DNA from 2 places in the Virgibacillus halodenitrificans genome. Region 1 is predicted to be linked to the other one. Evidence: a T-box and tRNA genes for the amino acid it is inferred to sense, from the RefSeq annotation. Region 1 holds a T-box; the other holds one or more tRNA genes.
What was found. A T-box is a leader RNA that pairs with one kind of tRNA and senses whether it is charged. The one in region 1 lies ahead of ileS (isoleucine--tRNA ligase), so its partner is inferred to be a tRNA-Ile.
Positions count from the first base shown of each region.

Region 1 (7,368 bases):
GTCTTAGATAATGAGCTCTTTCTCAAGTTAGAAAAATGGGAACAACATACTTCGAGACTGTGCGCTGGCTTTACTACTAAAAATGGAGGGGTAAGTTCACCTCCTTATTCTACACTTAATTGTGGGCTGCATGTAAAAGATGAGCCCAGCTCCGTTTTAGAAAACAGAAAATTGTTGGCAGATGAATTATCGGTTCCTATCCAAACTTGGGTGGCTGGGGAACAAGTTCACGGAGCTAAAGTAGCAATGGTTAGTAAAAAAGATAGAGGCAAAGGTGCTGAAACAATGGAAACATCATTAAATGATGTGGATGGCTTAATTACAAATGATAGAGAGGTACTTTGTACTGCTTTTTTTGCGGATTGTGTACCATTATTTTTTTTCGACCCGAAAAAAGAATTAGTAGGAATAGCGCATGCTGGATGGAAGGGTACAGTAAAAGGGATAGCTGGAAGCATGGTAGAGGGATTTCGAGAGCTTGGAAGTAATCCAGCAGATCTTCTTATTGCAATTGGCCCCTCCATTTCTCAAACAAATTTTGAAGTTGATATAAAAGTTGTTGAAAATATTGACCATAAGTATCAATCAAAAGTAACTAAACACTTAAATAATGGTAAATTTTTAGTTGATCTAAAAAAGTTAAATTTAGAAATCCTTTTACAATATGGTGTACCTCGTAATAATATAGAGGTAACGAAGTATTGTACATTCGAAGATAAGAATTTGTTTTTTTCTCATCGCCGAGATGGTGGGAAAACAGGAAGAATGTTAGGTTTTATTGGTTTGTTTTAATGTAGGTATTATAGTGGGGAGGAGAAATGGTAATAATGGATGTAACCGAAAATTTGAACAACATACAACAAGAGATTAGACAAGCTTGTGAAAACAGTAATCGCCTTTCCGAAGAAATAACACTAATTGCCGTTACGAAATATGTTACAATAGAACGAACGGAAGAAGCTATTCAAGCAGGAATATCGAATCTTGGAGAAAATCGTCTCGAGGGATTTATTGAAAAATACAGCCACTTAAAGAATAAAGCAAAGTGGCATTTTATTGGAACGCTTCAATCTAGAAAAGTAAAAGATATTATAACCCAAGTAGATATGATTCACTCTTTAGATCGTTTATCTTTAGCAAAGGAGATAAATAAACGGGCTTTAAATAAAGTGGATTGTTTTGTCCAAGTAAATGTTAGTGGCGAAGAATCGAAACATGGAATTATGCCTGACGAGGTACACTCATTTATTAATGAACTATCCAAGTACCCTAATGTACATGTTGTGGGTCTTATGACTATGGCGCCACATATTGAGAATGAACAGGAGCTTAGAAAAGTTTTCAGGAAGCTAGCAAGCTTACGTGATGAAATTAGTACAAAGCAATACAGTCACGCACCTTGCAATTACTTGTCCATGGGAATGAGTAATGATTTTCAAATAGCTATTGAAGAAGGTGCCACTCACATTCGTATTGGTACCAAACTTGTTGGCGGGGTGGAAAAATGAGTATTAAGAATAAACTAAAAAATTATTTTACAATGGATGATGAGTATGAATATGATTATATTGAAGAAGCTGATGATCCAACACAGGAACAGTCTGACAAACAAAGTAAAAAAAACGTGGTTAGTCTCACAAGCATGCAGCAGGCAACGTCAAAAGTCGTCCTCTGCGAACCACGCAACTACAATGAGGCTCAGGAAATTGCCGATAATATTGTTAATCGGCGGGCAGTCGTGATAAATCTGCAACGGGTCGACCGTAATCAGGCTAAGCGAATTGTTGATTTCCTAAGTGGGACAGTGTACGCTGTAAAAGGAGATATTCAAAAACTTGGTGCTGAGACGTTTTTATGTACACCTGATAATGTCGACGTAACCGGGTCAATTTCTGAAGCTTTTCCGGAAGAAGAATTTGAAAAGGGATGGTAAGTAGTTTATGTTTGAATTATATCGAATATTAAATATCGGATTAACCATTTATAGTTACGCTATAATTGTGTATATTTTTATGTCATGGTTTCCAGGAGCAAGAGAATCCTCATTTGGTAGTCTCCTAACAAGAATTTGTGAGCCTTACTTGGAGCAGTTTAGAAAATTCATCCCTCCTTTAGGAATGATTGATCTGTCACCTATTGTAGCCATATTTGTTCTGTACTTAGCAAGAATTGGATTATTTGAATTTTTTCGTATGTTTTTATTTTAAGGTGACCAACCATGGAATTGTATCAACACTTTAGAAAAGAAGAACAGCCGTTTATTGATCAAGTCATGTCTTGGAAAGAAGATGTGGAACAAAAATTCGAACATAAGATAACTGATTTTCTTGACCCTAGAGAACAGCAAATTTTGTTGTCCCTGATTGGTGAAACAAATGATGATATAAATGTCTACCTGGATGGTGGGAGTCTAAATGCGGAAAGGCGCCGGGCTGTTATTGCTCCTTTCTATGAAAGAAAGGAAAGAGAGGTATTTCAACTGTCTCTGCTTCAGGCGTCCTATGCTAATAAATTCGTTACCTTAACTCATCGTGATGTAATGGGAGCTTTTTTATCACTAGGTATTAAAAGGAAAAAGTTAGGAGACATTTTTATTGGTGATGGGCTTGTGCAAATAATAGCTGCGAATGAAATAACTTCATATGTCACTGCTAACTTAACTGCTATAAAGAAGGCAAAAATAACCCTTGAGGAAAAACCTTTTTCGATGGTTATGGAAAAGGAAGTAAATTGGTTAGAACAAGATAAAACAGTTTCATCTTTACGATTAGATACAGTTATAAAGGAAATATATAACTTGTCCCGAAAAGATGCTGCTCTATTTATTAGTAAGCAACAAGTTAAGGTCAACTTTAAAATTGAAGAAGACGCCAAGTACCGGCTGCAGAGTGGGGATATGCTTTCAATCCGTGGAAAGGGAAGAAGTAAAGTAGTATCTATTAATGGTTCTACCAAAAAAGATAAATTAAAGATCACGGTTGCACTCTTAAAATAATTTATGAGGAAAGCAGGAATTAATCGATTTATGTCGAATAAATAAAAAACAGTTTTTTCAAATAAAGGAGGTGGCCACTGTGCCATTAACACCATTAGATATTCATAATAAGGAATTTACAAGAAGCTTCCGTGGCTATGATGAAGATGAGGTAAACGAATTTTTAGATCAGGTCATTAAAGATTATGAGATGGTTATAAGGGAGAAAAAAGACTTACAAGAAAAAGTTAGCCAGTTAGATGAAAAGCTGGGTCATTTTACCAATATTGAAGAAACATTAAATAAATCTATACTGGTTGCCCAAGAAACTGCTGAAGACTTAAGAGGAAATGCTACGAAAGAATCTAAGTTAATTGTAAAAGAAGCTGAAAAGAATGCAGACAGGATCATTAATGAGGCATTGAACAAGTCACGGCGTATTTCCATGGACGTTGAGGAACTAAAGAAGCAGGCGAAGGTTTTCCGAACACGTTTAAAAATGCTTGTAGAGGCTCAATTAGAAATGATTGGAACTGACGATTGGGACCAATTGTTTGATACCGAATTGGGCGAGGAACTTGATTTAGTTGAAAATGACTCGTAGAACTTGACGATTTTAATATTTATACATAAAATAAATAGACAAAGAAATTTATCAATTAAATGAAAACGAAGACGATGAAAGAGAGAGTATAAAAGTGGATACTGGTCAGCGAGTCAGGGGTGGTGGAAGCCTGATACAGAAATACTTTTGGAAGATCACTCTGGAGTTTCCATCATGAAGGAATAGTAATGGTGGACGTGTTATTCACGTTACGAATATCGAGTGAATTTAAAATTAGCCTGATTTTGAATTTATAAGGGTGGTACCGCGAGTCTTCTCGTCCCTTCTGGGATGAAGAGGGCTTTTTTTATGGTTATGTAAATAAAGAAAATACTAAGGAGGAAATAAGATGGATTATAAAGAGACTCTATTGATGCCAAAAACAGATTTTCCAATGCGTGGAAATCTTCCTAATAAAGAACCAAAGAGACAAGAACAATGGGAAGAAATGAATATTTATAAAAAAGTACAGAATAAAACAGAAGGACGTCCTTTATTTGTGCTACACGATGGACCTCCTTACGCTAATGGTGATCTCCACATTGGGCACGCATTAAATAAAATTTTAAAGGATTTTATCATTCGGTATAAATCAATGACTGGATATCATGCGCCATATGTTCCTGGTTGGGATACACACGGACTGCCAATTGAAACAGCATTGACTAAAAACAAAAAGATAAAGAGAAAAGAACTAAGTGTAGCGGAATTCAGGAAGTTATGTGCTGAATACGCTATGGGTCAATTAAATAACCAACGTACACAGTTTAAGCAGTTAGGTGTACGTGGTGATTGGGATAATCCATACATTACGTTAACAAAGGATTATGAAGCAGCTCAAATTAAAGTATTTGGTGAAATGGCTAAGAAAGGCTATATCTACAAAGGATTAAAGCCTGTATATTGGTCTCCATCTTCTGAATCTGCTTTGGCTGAAGCTGAAATTGAATATCATGATAAGAAGTCCCCATCCATTTATGTTTCTTTTGAAGTACGTGATGGAAAAGGTCTGCTTTCAGGTGGAGAAAAATTCATTATTTGGACTACAACACCTTGGACCATTCCTGCTAATTTAGGCATTAGTTTACATCCCGATTTGGAGTATGTAGTTGTTAAAGTCAATGAAGATAAATTTATTATTGCTCATGCGCTACTAGAAGCTGTTACTGACGAGCTTGATTGGGAAAATCCTGAAGTGGTTCAAACATTTAAAGGTCAGGAGGCAGAGGAAATTGTTGCCAGACATCCTTTTTATGATCGTCATTCGCTAATTATGCTTGGTGAGCATGTCACCACAGAAGCAGGTACAGGTTGTGTTCATACTGCTCCTGGACATGGTGAAGATGATTTTTATGTTTCTAAACGTTACGGTATCGATGCATTATGCCCTGTTGATGAAAAAGGTGTAATGACAGAAGAAGCACCAGGTTTCGAAGGATTATTTTATGATACAGCCAACAAGCCAATTACGGAAAAGCTGGAAGAAGTGGGAGCGCTCTTAAAGCTTTCATTCATAAAACATTCCTATCCACATGATTGGAGAACAAAGAAACCAACTATCTTTCGTGCTACTGCACAATGGTTTGCCTCAATAAAAGATTTTCGCCAAAATATTTTGGAAGAAATAAAGGAAGTAAATTGGTACCCAAATTGGGGAGAAACGCGTCTTTACAATATGGTGCGAGATAGAGAAGATTGGTGTATCTCAAGACAACGCACATGGGGAGTCCCTATTCCTGCGTTTTATGGTGAGGACGGCACGCCAATCATAACAGATGAAACGATCAATCATGTTTCTGAGCTATTTGCTGAACACGGTTCTAATATCTGGTTTGAATGGGAAGCAAAAGACCTTCTACCTGCTGATTATACTTCCGAGCATAGTCCAAACGGTAATTTTACAAAAGAAACAGATATTATGGATGTGTGGTTTGATTCTGGTTCCTCTCATCAGGGCGTATTGGAAGGTCGCGAGGAATTACAGCGCCCAGCAGATATTTATTTAGAGGGTAGTGACCAATACCGCGGTTGGTTTAATTCATCCTTATCGACTTCTGTTGCGGTGACAGGCAAGTCGCCATATAAAACCATCATCAGTCATGGCTTTGTATTGGATGGGAATGGAAGAAAGATGAGTAAGTCACTTGGCAATGTAATGGTTCCATCCAAAGTTCAAAAACAATTGGGCTCTGACATCTTAAGATTATGGGTTTCTTCTGTTGACTATCAGGCAGACGTACGGATTTCCAACGACATTCTGAAGCAAATTTCAGAGGCCTATCGTAAAATTCGTAATACATTTCGATTCTTATTGGCCAATTTAGCAGATTTTAATCCAAATACAGATCGTATTGCCGAAGAGAATCTTGAGGAAGTAGATAAATATATGCTTTATCGTTTGCAGAACCTGGTTGAAAATGTTCGAGGAAATTATGATACGTACGAATTCTCACCAATATTCCATCAGATTCATAATTTCTGCGCTGTCGATCTCAGCTCGTTCTATTTGGACTTTGCAAAAGATGTATTATACATTGAGGCAAAAGACAATAAACGTCGTCGCAGTATTCAAACAGGATATTATGAAGTGTTAACAACTTTGGTTAAGTTACTTACACCTATCATTCCGCATACTGCAGATGAGCTTTGGGAATATATCCCTGGCGTTGACGAAGAGAGTGTTCAGTTAACGGATATTCCTGAACCAAGAAAAATCTCTGATATGGAAACTATTGTACCGAAATGGGATCATTTTATGGAAATCCGTGATGATGTTCTTAAAGCCTTAGAAGAAGCAAGAAATGAAAAAGTTATTGGTAAATCACTAGAAGCAAAAATAACTCTGGTACCTAAAGAGAAAAAGTCAAAAGAAGTGCTACAATCAATGGAGCATCTGCATCAGTATCTCATCGTCTCAGATGCTGATATTGTAGATAATGCGAATGAAACAAAAGAGTACAAGTATATTGATATTGCTGTAGAGAAGCATCCAGGAGAGAAGTGCGAGCGTTGTTGGGTAGCATCAGAAACAGTTGGAAATGATGCGGAACATCCGACTCTATGCAGCCGTTGTGCAACTGTAGTAAAAGAACATTATACTGTCTAAAATTCTAACTACTCCCTAGCCAAGAGCTGAGGAGTAGTTTTCGCTTTCAATATAAGCTCTATACTAATTCGCAGAGTAGATATACTGCGACGTAATTTGTGGAGAATGAAGTAATTCATTTTACAGAGGAAGCACCCATTGATTTGCGTTTCAGGCAGACGCTTTCCGCCGGCATAGCCTCAGCCGCTTCCTCCGCTACGCTCCGTCCAGGGTCTTCGCCTCATGCTATTCGAAGCCACTGAAAAAGTCCGGTAAATTCTTGAGAAGGCTAGTTCCAAAAAATTACATCACCACTTTTTAGTCTATGAGTGGAATAAACTGGTTCTGGCTCTCCATTTATGCATATTAACAAAACAAAATTTTGGGATAGTGTCTTTTGAAAAACTTCTATTTTAGTAGAAAATGACTTTTTCAGTGGCCTCATGCTATTCCGGCAGGAGTCGCCGCCCTCCACTCCAATCAATTCGTACACAGCATATTCTGGGGTATGCAGACGCAATTTTTCTTCCTAGGTATAATAGTAAATAGTAGCGAAGGAAAAATACGGAGACTCCTGGGGAAGGTGAGGCATCGGTGAGACCCCGGAATGCGTAGTATTTTTCCGTAGCGGTGTTATTTAGCTATTTTATATTAATTGGGAAATAAGTTTTCACTACGTCGCAGTTTCCTCCAACTATGAAATAA
Region 1 covers NZ_CP017962.1:2,144,362-2,151,729, reverse strand. The annotation lists gene pgeF (peptidoglycan editing factor PgeF) at 1-792, shown strand, start outside; gene BME96_RS11255 (YggS family pyridoxal phosphate-dependent enzyme) at 828-1,508, shown strand; gene BME96_RS11250 (cell division protein SepF) at 1,505-1,933, shown strand; gene BME96_RS11245 (YggT family protein) at 1,941-2,207, shown strand; gene BME96_RS11240 (YlmH family RNA-binding protein) at 2,219-2,995, shown strand; gene BME96_RS11235 (DivIVA domain-containing protein) at 3,075-3,578, shown strand; T-box leader at 3,644-3,866, shown strand; gene ileS (isoleucine--tRNA ligase) at 3,928-6,684, shown strand.

Region 2 (7,368 bases), 1.7 Mb from region 1:
ACGGAGGACAAAGGCTACCATTGCCAAAGAAAAAGGCCTAGAATCCCTGGCACAACAAGTTTGGGATCAGCAACTGGTCGATTTGACTACCGAAGTCGAGAAGTTCATATCAGAGGAGCATGAACTTCAGTCCATGGAAGATGTGTTAGCAGGCGTAAACGATATAATTGCCGAATGGATTTCTGATGACCCGGAATACCGTGAGTATATTAGAGAAGAAACCTTTAAGCGTGGCAGTATCAATTCGGAATTAAAAGCTGCTGAAAAAGATGAAAAAAGTGTATACGAAATGTATTATGAATTTAATGAAGCAATTCGTTCAATGGTATCTCATCGCATCTTGGCATTGAATCGTGGAGAAAAAGAAGAAGTGCTGAAGGTTACAGTAGAACCACCTGCTGAAAAAATCCATGACTATCTTGTTAAAAAAGTAATTAAACGGGATGCGAATGAGCAGATTGTTGCATTGTTAAAAGAAGCAATCAATGATAGTTACAAAAGATTAATTCAGCCATCGGTAGAGAGAGAAATACGGAGCGGGTTAACTGAAAAAGCAGAACAACAGGCAATAGAAGTATTCTCCAAAAATCTTAATAATTTATTATTACAACCTCCATTGAAAGGAAAAACCATCTTAGGGGTCGATCCTGCATTTCGAACCGGTTGTAAGCTGGCGATAGTAGATGAGACAGGGAAAGTACTTGATGTTGGTGTTATGTACCCAACAGCTCCAAAGCATGATATAGCTGGCGCCGAAAAGATAGCGATGGGATTGATAAGAAAGCATCAGGTTGAACTGATAGCAATTGGAAATGGTACTGCTTCAAGAGAAACTGAACAATTTATTTCAGATGTTATAAGTAATAATAAACTAGAAATCCCCTACATTATTGTTAATGAAGCGGGAGCAAGTGTTTATTCAGCTTCTAAACTAGCACGTGAGGAATTTCCGGATTTACAGGTAGAAGAAAGAAGTGCTGCCTCCATTGCGCGAAGAGTTCAAGATCCACTAGCTGAACTAGTTAAAATTGACCCAAAATCAATTGGTGTAGGACAATATCAGCATGATGTCGGGCAAAAAGCGTTAAATGAGTCTTTAACCTTTGTGGTTGAAACTGCGGTTAACCAGGTTGGAGTAAATGTTAATACAGCTTCTTCCTCTCTATTGCAATATGTATCTGGCTTGAGTAAGGCTGTCGCTAATAATATTGTAAAACAGCGGAACGAAGAAGGGAAGTTTACTAATCGAAAACAGTTAAAAAAGATCCCTCGTTTAGGTGCCAAAACTTATGAGCAAGGAATTGGATTTTTGCGTATTATTGATGGAGATCACCCATTGGATCGTACGCCAATTCACCCCGAAAGTTATAAGCAAACAGAACAACTGTTAAAATTACTTGATTGTGAGTTAAATGATATCGGTTCTGAAAAGTTAAGAGAAAAAGTAAAAACAGTAGATAAAAAGGAACTTGCAAAAGAATTGGAAATAGGAGAACCAACCTTATTGGATATTATCGGAGCTCTCGGCCGACCAGAGCGTGACCCCCGTGATGATTTTCCGCAGCCTCTTCTAAAGCAAAATGTTCTGAGCTTGGAAGATTTAAAGCCAGGTATGGAAATGCAAGGAACAGTAAGAAATGTAGTGGATTTTGGTGTGTTTGTTGATATTGGAGTTAAACAGGATGGGCTTGTGCATATCTCCAAGATGTCTAACTCCTTTGTGAAACACCCTATGGATATAGCGTCAGTTGGCGATGTAGTGACTGTATGGGTAGAACAAATTGATGCAAATAAAGGTAGAATAGCTCTATCAATGATTAAAAACGAAAAGTAATAGAAAGAGGATGTTCTACGCTAAGAACATCCTCTTTCTTTTTACAAACTATTCTTTTTCACTTGCGGCTTCTACTTCACTTAGTGAAATTCCTAAAGCATTAGCTACGCCTTCGCCATAAGCAGGGTCTGCTTTATAACAATGATTAATATGACGTAGTTTGATGTGTTTATCTACTCCGCGCATGTTACGAGCGGTGTTTTCGAACAATAGTTGTTTTTGTTCAGCGTCCATTAAATTGAATAGACGTCCTGGTTGCTCAAAGTAGTTGTCATCATCTTCTCGGAAGTCCCATCTGTCAGCATCTCCGTGTATTGCAAGGCTTGGTTCTTTGTATTCTGGTTGGTCTTTCCACTGACCATAACTGTTCGGAGCATAATGTAATTGGCTGCCTTTATTACCATCAACCCTCATTGCTCCATCTCGGTGGAAACTGTGGAATGGGCATTTAGGTTGGTTAACCGGAATTTGGTGGTGGTTCACACCAAGACGATAGCGCTGAGCATCACCGTATGAGAATAATCTGCCTTGTAGCATTTTGTCCGGAGAAAATCCTATACCAGGTACTACGTTAGCAGGCGTGAAAGCAGCCTGCTCTACTTCAGCAAAGTAGTTATCAGGATTACGGTTAAGCTCCCATTCTCCAACCTCAATTAAAGGAAAGTCCTTTTTATACCAAACTTTAGTAAGATCAAATGGATTGTATGGCATATTATTTGCCTGTTCTTCTGTCATTACTTGAATGTACATCTTCCATTTAGGGAAGTTTCCATTTTCTATGTTTTCATAAAGGTCACGTTGATGACTTTCACGGTCGGCGCCAACAAGGTCTTGCGCTTCCTGATCAGTTAGATTTTCAATCCCTTGTTGGGAACGCATGTGGAATTTCACCCATACTCGTTCATTTTTATCGTTAATCATACTGAAAGTGTGACTGCCAAAGCCATGCATTTGTCGGTAAGATTTAGGTATTCCTCTGTCACTCATTACAATCGTAACCTGATGAAGTGCTTCAGGAAGGTTCGTCCAGAAATCCCAGTTGTTGTTCGCGCTTCTCATATTTGTGCGGGGATCACGCTTAACAGCATGGTTTAAATCCGGGAATAGTAGTGGATCTCTAAAGAAGAATACAGGCGTATTGTTCCCAACGATGTCCCAGTTGCCTTCCTCGGTATAAAATCTCATAGAAAAACCACGAATATCACGTTCAGCGTCAGCTCCACCTCGTTCACCTGCTACAGTAGAAAAACGTACGAACATATCTGTTTTTTTCCCTATCTCTGAGAAAATCTTTGCTTTTGTATATTTTGTAATATCTTTCGTAACGGTAAAAGTCCCATAAGCACCAGAACCTTTCGCGTGCATTCTGCGTTCTGGTATAACTTCTCTATCAAAGTGAGCAAGCTTTTCTAGGAACCAGACATCTTGTAAAAGTAAAGGCCCTCTTGGACCAGCTGTCATGGAATTCTGATAGTCCGGTACCGGAGCACCTGCCGCAGTAGTTACCTTATTATTATTGTTATTTTTATCACTCATTATAAAAGCACCTCCATAGTTATTTATAATAATTACAATATCATATTAATTATAAAAAATCTATTATAAAGTATATATATTCTATTTATAACTAAAATATGACAAGCGAACACGTGAGTTATAATATACATAATAGGTTGAAAATAGTTGCTTATTTTATCAATTAATATGTGTAGTTGAAAATAAGCACACAAAATAAGTTGTAAATTAATTATAATACAAACAGGATAAAAATCAATATTTATTTATATTAATTATAAATAATATATTTTGCTGGTCAGGTAGTCTCGTGATAATATGAAGGAGAGAACACAAGGAGGAAGGGGGATAATTATGCAGTTATTAAATGAAAAAGAACTTTTCTCTCTTGTTAATGAGCTTTCTTTAGCGTATTTTCATAAACCTTTCATAGATAAAGTGGAATTCAACCATAGACTCCGTACCACAGGAGGAAGATACATACCAAATAAAAGAGTTGTTGAGTTAAATCCTAAGTATTTTATTGAGGGTGATAAGGAAGAGTTTGTTGGGATAATAAAACACGAACTGTGCCATTATCATCTTCATATAGAAGGTAAGGGGTATAAGCATGGCGATAAAGAATTCAAAGAGCTATTGGCGGCGACTCGGTCTCCAAGACATTGCCAACCTCTTCCTTCACATAAAATAGAATACAAGCATAAATACATATGTAAAAAATGTAGTTTCATCTATAATAGAAGAAGAAGAGTTAACACCCAAAAGTATAGTTGTGGTAGATGCAGGGGGAAACTTAAGGAAGTAAAGGAATAAAAAATATAAAAAAATCACCATTATTTATTGACGAAATGTGTCATCCGTGTTAAATTAAATAAGCTGTTAAATACAGCAACACAGTCATAAATTTTTAAGTGAAAAAGTTATTGACAATTACTGATAGATATTGTATTATATATTTCGTTGTCCAATACAACATTTAATAATATTCCACAGTAGCTCAGTGGTAGAGCTATCGGCTGTTAACCGATCGGTCGTAGGTTCGAATCCTACCTGTGGAGCCAAGTGGAGAAGTACTCAAGTGGCTGAAGAGGCGCCCCTGCTAAGGGTGTAGGTCGTGTAAGCGGCGCGAGGGTTCAAATCCCTCCTTCTCCGCCATTTATATGGCCCGTTGGTCAAGCGGTTAAGACACCGCCCTTTCACGGCGGTAACACGGGTTCGAATCCCGTACGGGTCATCTTTCTTAAAAATAAATAGGTTGGGTCCGGTAGTTCAGTTGGTTAGAATGCCTGCCTGTCACGCAGGAGGTCGCGGGTTCGAGTCCCGTCCGGACCGCCAGATGTTGGGCTATAGCCAAGCGGTAAGGCATCGGGTTTTGATCCCGTGTATCCTAGGTTCGAATCCTAGTAGCCCAGCCATTTTATTTTCATGAAAAGGTCATAGAAGAAGTGAAAGCTTCCTTTTATTAATGCGATGAGTTTATATAATGAATTGAAGTTATATATACTATTAGTAGATAGTATTTTTTTATTTGATAAGCAAGAGCCATTAGCTCAGTTGGTAGAGCATCTGACTTTTAATCAGAGGGTCGAAGGTTCGAATCCTTCATGGCTCACCATTTTATTTTTAAAGTATGCGGGTGTGGCGGAATTGGCAGACGCGCTAGACTTAGGATCTAGTGTCTTCGGACGTGGGGGTTCAACTCCCTCCACCCGCATCTACAATCAACCTTAATTGTCTATTAAATCTATGCGGTCGTGGCGGAATGGCAGACGCGCTAGGTTGAGGGCCTAGTGGGGGCGACCCCGTGGAGGTTCAAGTCCTCTCGGCCGCACTTGATGATAATGTTGATTGCAGAAAAAGTAATATATTATAGTAACTGTTGTTATTTTGCGCCCGTAGCTCAATTGGATAGAGCGTTTGACTACGGATCAAGAGGTTAGGGGTTCGACTCCTCTCGGGCGCGCCATTATACGGGAAGTAGCTCAGCTTGGTAGAGCACATGGTTTGGGACCATGGGGTCGCAGGTTCAAATCCTGTCTTCCCGACCATCGAGATTTATTAAAGTTCTTCTTATTAGTATGCGGGTGTAGTTTAGTGGTAAAACCTCAGCCTTCCAAGCTGATGATGAGGGTTCGATTCCCTTCACCCGCTCCAAGCATGGGCCTGTAGCTCAGCTGGTTAGAGCGCACGCCTGATAAGCGTGAGGTCGGTGGTTCGAGTCCACTCAGGCCCATCACACTTTTAAAAAAGTGTTGACATCCCATTTAGGGTATGATATGATTTAAAAGTTGCTTCGGAAAGAAGTTAACAAAACATTCGTTCTTTGAAAACTGAACAAAACAACCAGTATGTCAAGAAAAACATGACGTTTTTCGTTAATTTTTAAAAAGCCAGAAGTTATTGCTTCTGCAGCTAAGACATGAGATAAGATTGATTGGTGTCGATCTTATTCAAACTTTTATGGAGAGTTTGATCTTGGCTCAGGACGAACGCTGGCGGCGTGCCTAATACATGCAAGTCGAGCGCGGGAAGCAAGCTGATCCTCTTCGGAGGTGACGCTTGTGGAACGAGCGGCGGACGGGTGAGTAACACGTGGGCAACCTGCCTGTAAGACTGGGATAACCCCGGGAAACCGGGGCTAATACCGGATAATACTTTTCATCACCTGATGAGAAGTTGAAAGGTGGCTTTTAGCTACCACTTACAGATGGGCCCGCGGCGCATTAGCTAGTTGGTGAGGTAACGGCTCACCAAGGCAACGATGCGTAGCCGACCTGAGAGGGTGATCGGCCACACTGGGACTGAGACACGGCCCAGACTCCTACGGGAGGCAGCAGTAGGGAATCTTCCGCAATGGACGAAAGTCTGACGGAGCAACGCCGCGTGAGTGATGAAGGTTTTCGGATCGTAAAGCTCTGTTGTTAGGGAAGAACAAGTGCCGTTCGAATAGGGCGGCACCTTGACGGTACCTAACCAGAAAGCCCCGGCTAACTACGTGCCAGCAGCCGCGGTAATACGTAGGGGGCAAGCGTTGTCCGGAATTATTGGGCGTAAAGCGCGCGCAGGCGGTCCTTTAAGTCTGATGTGAAAGCCCACGGCTCAACCGTGGAGGGTCATTGGAAACTGGAGGACTTGAGTACAGAAGAGGAGAGTGGAATTCCACGTGTAGCGGTGAAATGCGTAGAGATGTGGAGGAACACCAGTGGCGAAGGCGACTCTCTGGTCTGTAACTGACGCTGAGGCGCGAAAGCGTGGGGAGCGAACAGGATTAGATACCCTGGTAGTCCACGCCGTAAACGATGAGTGCTAGGTGTTAGGGGGTTTCCGCCCCTTAGTGCTGAAGTTAACGCATTAAGCACTCCGCCTGGGGAGTACGGCCGCAAGGCTGAAACTCAAAAGAATTGACGGGGGCCCGCACAAGCGGTGGAGCATGTGGTTTAATTCGACGCAACGCGAAGAACCTTACCAGGTCTTGACATCCTCTGCAATCGGTAGAGATACCGAGTTCCCTTCGGGGACAGAGTGACAGGTGGTGCATGGTTGTCGTCAGCTCGTGTCGTGAGATGTTGGGTTAAGTCCCGCAACGAGCGCAACCCTTGATCTTAGTTGCCAGCATTTAGTTGGGCACTCTAAGGTGACTGCCGGTGACAAACCGGAGGAAGGTGGGGATGACGTCAAATCATCATGCCCCTTATGACCTGGGCTACACACGTGCTACAATGGATGGAACAAAGGGAAGCAAAACCGCGAGGTCAAGCAAATCCCATAAAACCATTCTCAGTTCGGATTGCAGGCTGCAACTCGCCTGCATGAAGCCGGAATCGCTAGTAATCGCGGATCAGCATGCCGCGGTGAATACGTTCCCGGGCCTTGTACACACCGCCCGTCACACCACGAGAGTTGGTAACACCCGAAGTCGGTGAGGTAACCTTTTGGAGCCAGCCGCCGAAGGTGGGACCAATGATTGGGGTGAAGTCGTAACAAGGTAGCCGTATCGGAAGGTGCGGCTGGATCACCTC
Region 2 covers NZ_CP017962.1:451,996-459,363, forward strand. The annotation lists gene BME96_RS02415 (Tex family protein) at 1-1,834, shown strand, start outside; gene BME96_RS02420 (catalase) at 1,883-3,370, opposite strand; gene BME96_RS02425 (SprT family protein) at 3,704-4,162, shown strand; tRNA gene BME96_RS02430 (tRNA-Asn) at 4,336-4,410, shown strand; tRNA gene BME96_RS02435 (tRNA-Ser) at 4,414-4,504, shown strand; tRNA gene BME96_RS02440 (tRNA-Glu) at 4,512-4,583, shown strand; tRNA gene BME96_RS02445 (tRNA-Asp) at 4,608-4,684, shown strand; tRNA gene BME96_RS02450 (tRNA-Gln) at 4,690-4,764, shown strand; tRNA gene BME96_RS02455 (tRNA-Lys) at 4,889-4,964, shown strand; tRNA gene BME96_RS02460 (tRNA-Leu) at 4,982-5,063, shown strand; tRNA gene BME96_RS02465 (tRNA-Leu) at 5,098-5,180, shown strand; tRNA gene BME96_RS02470 (tRNA-Arg) at 5,239-5,315, shown strand; tRNA gene BME96_RS02475 (tRNA-Pro) at 5,321-5,397, shown strand; tRNA gene BME96_RS02480 (tRNA-Gly) at 5,430-5,503, shown strand; tRNA gene BME96_RS02485 (tRNA-Ile) at 5,509-5,582, shown strand; rRNA gene BME96_RS02490 (16S ribosomal RNA) at 5,807-7,368, shown strand, end outside.
Region 2: it has a tRNA-Ile gene. The T-box ahead of ileS (isoleucine--tRNA ligase) is inferred to sense a tRNA for this amino acid. The anticodon was not compared.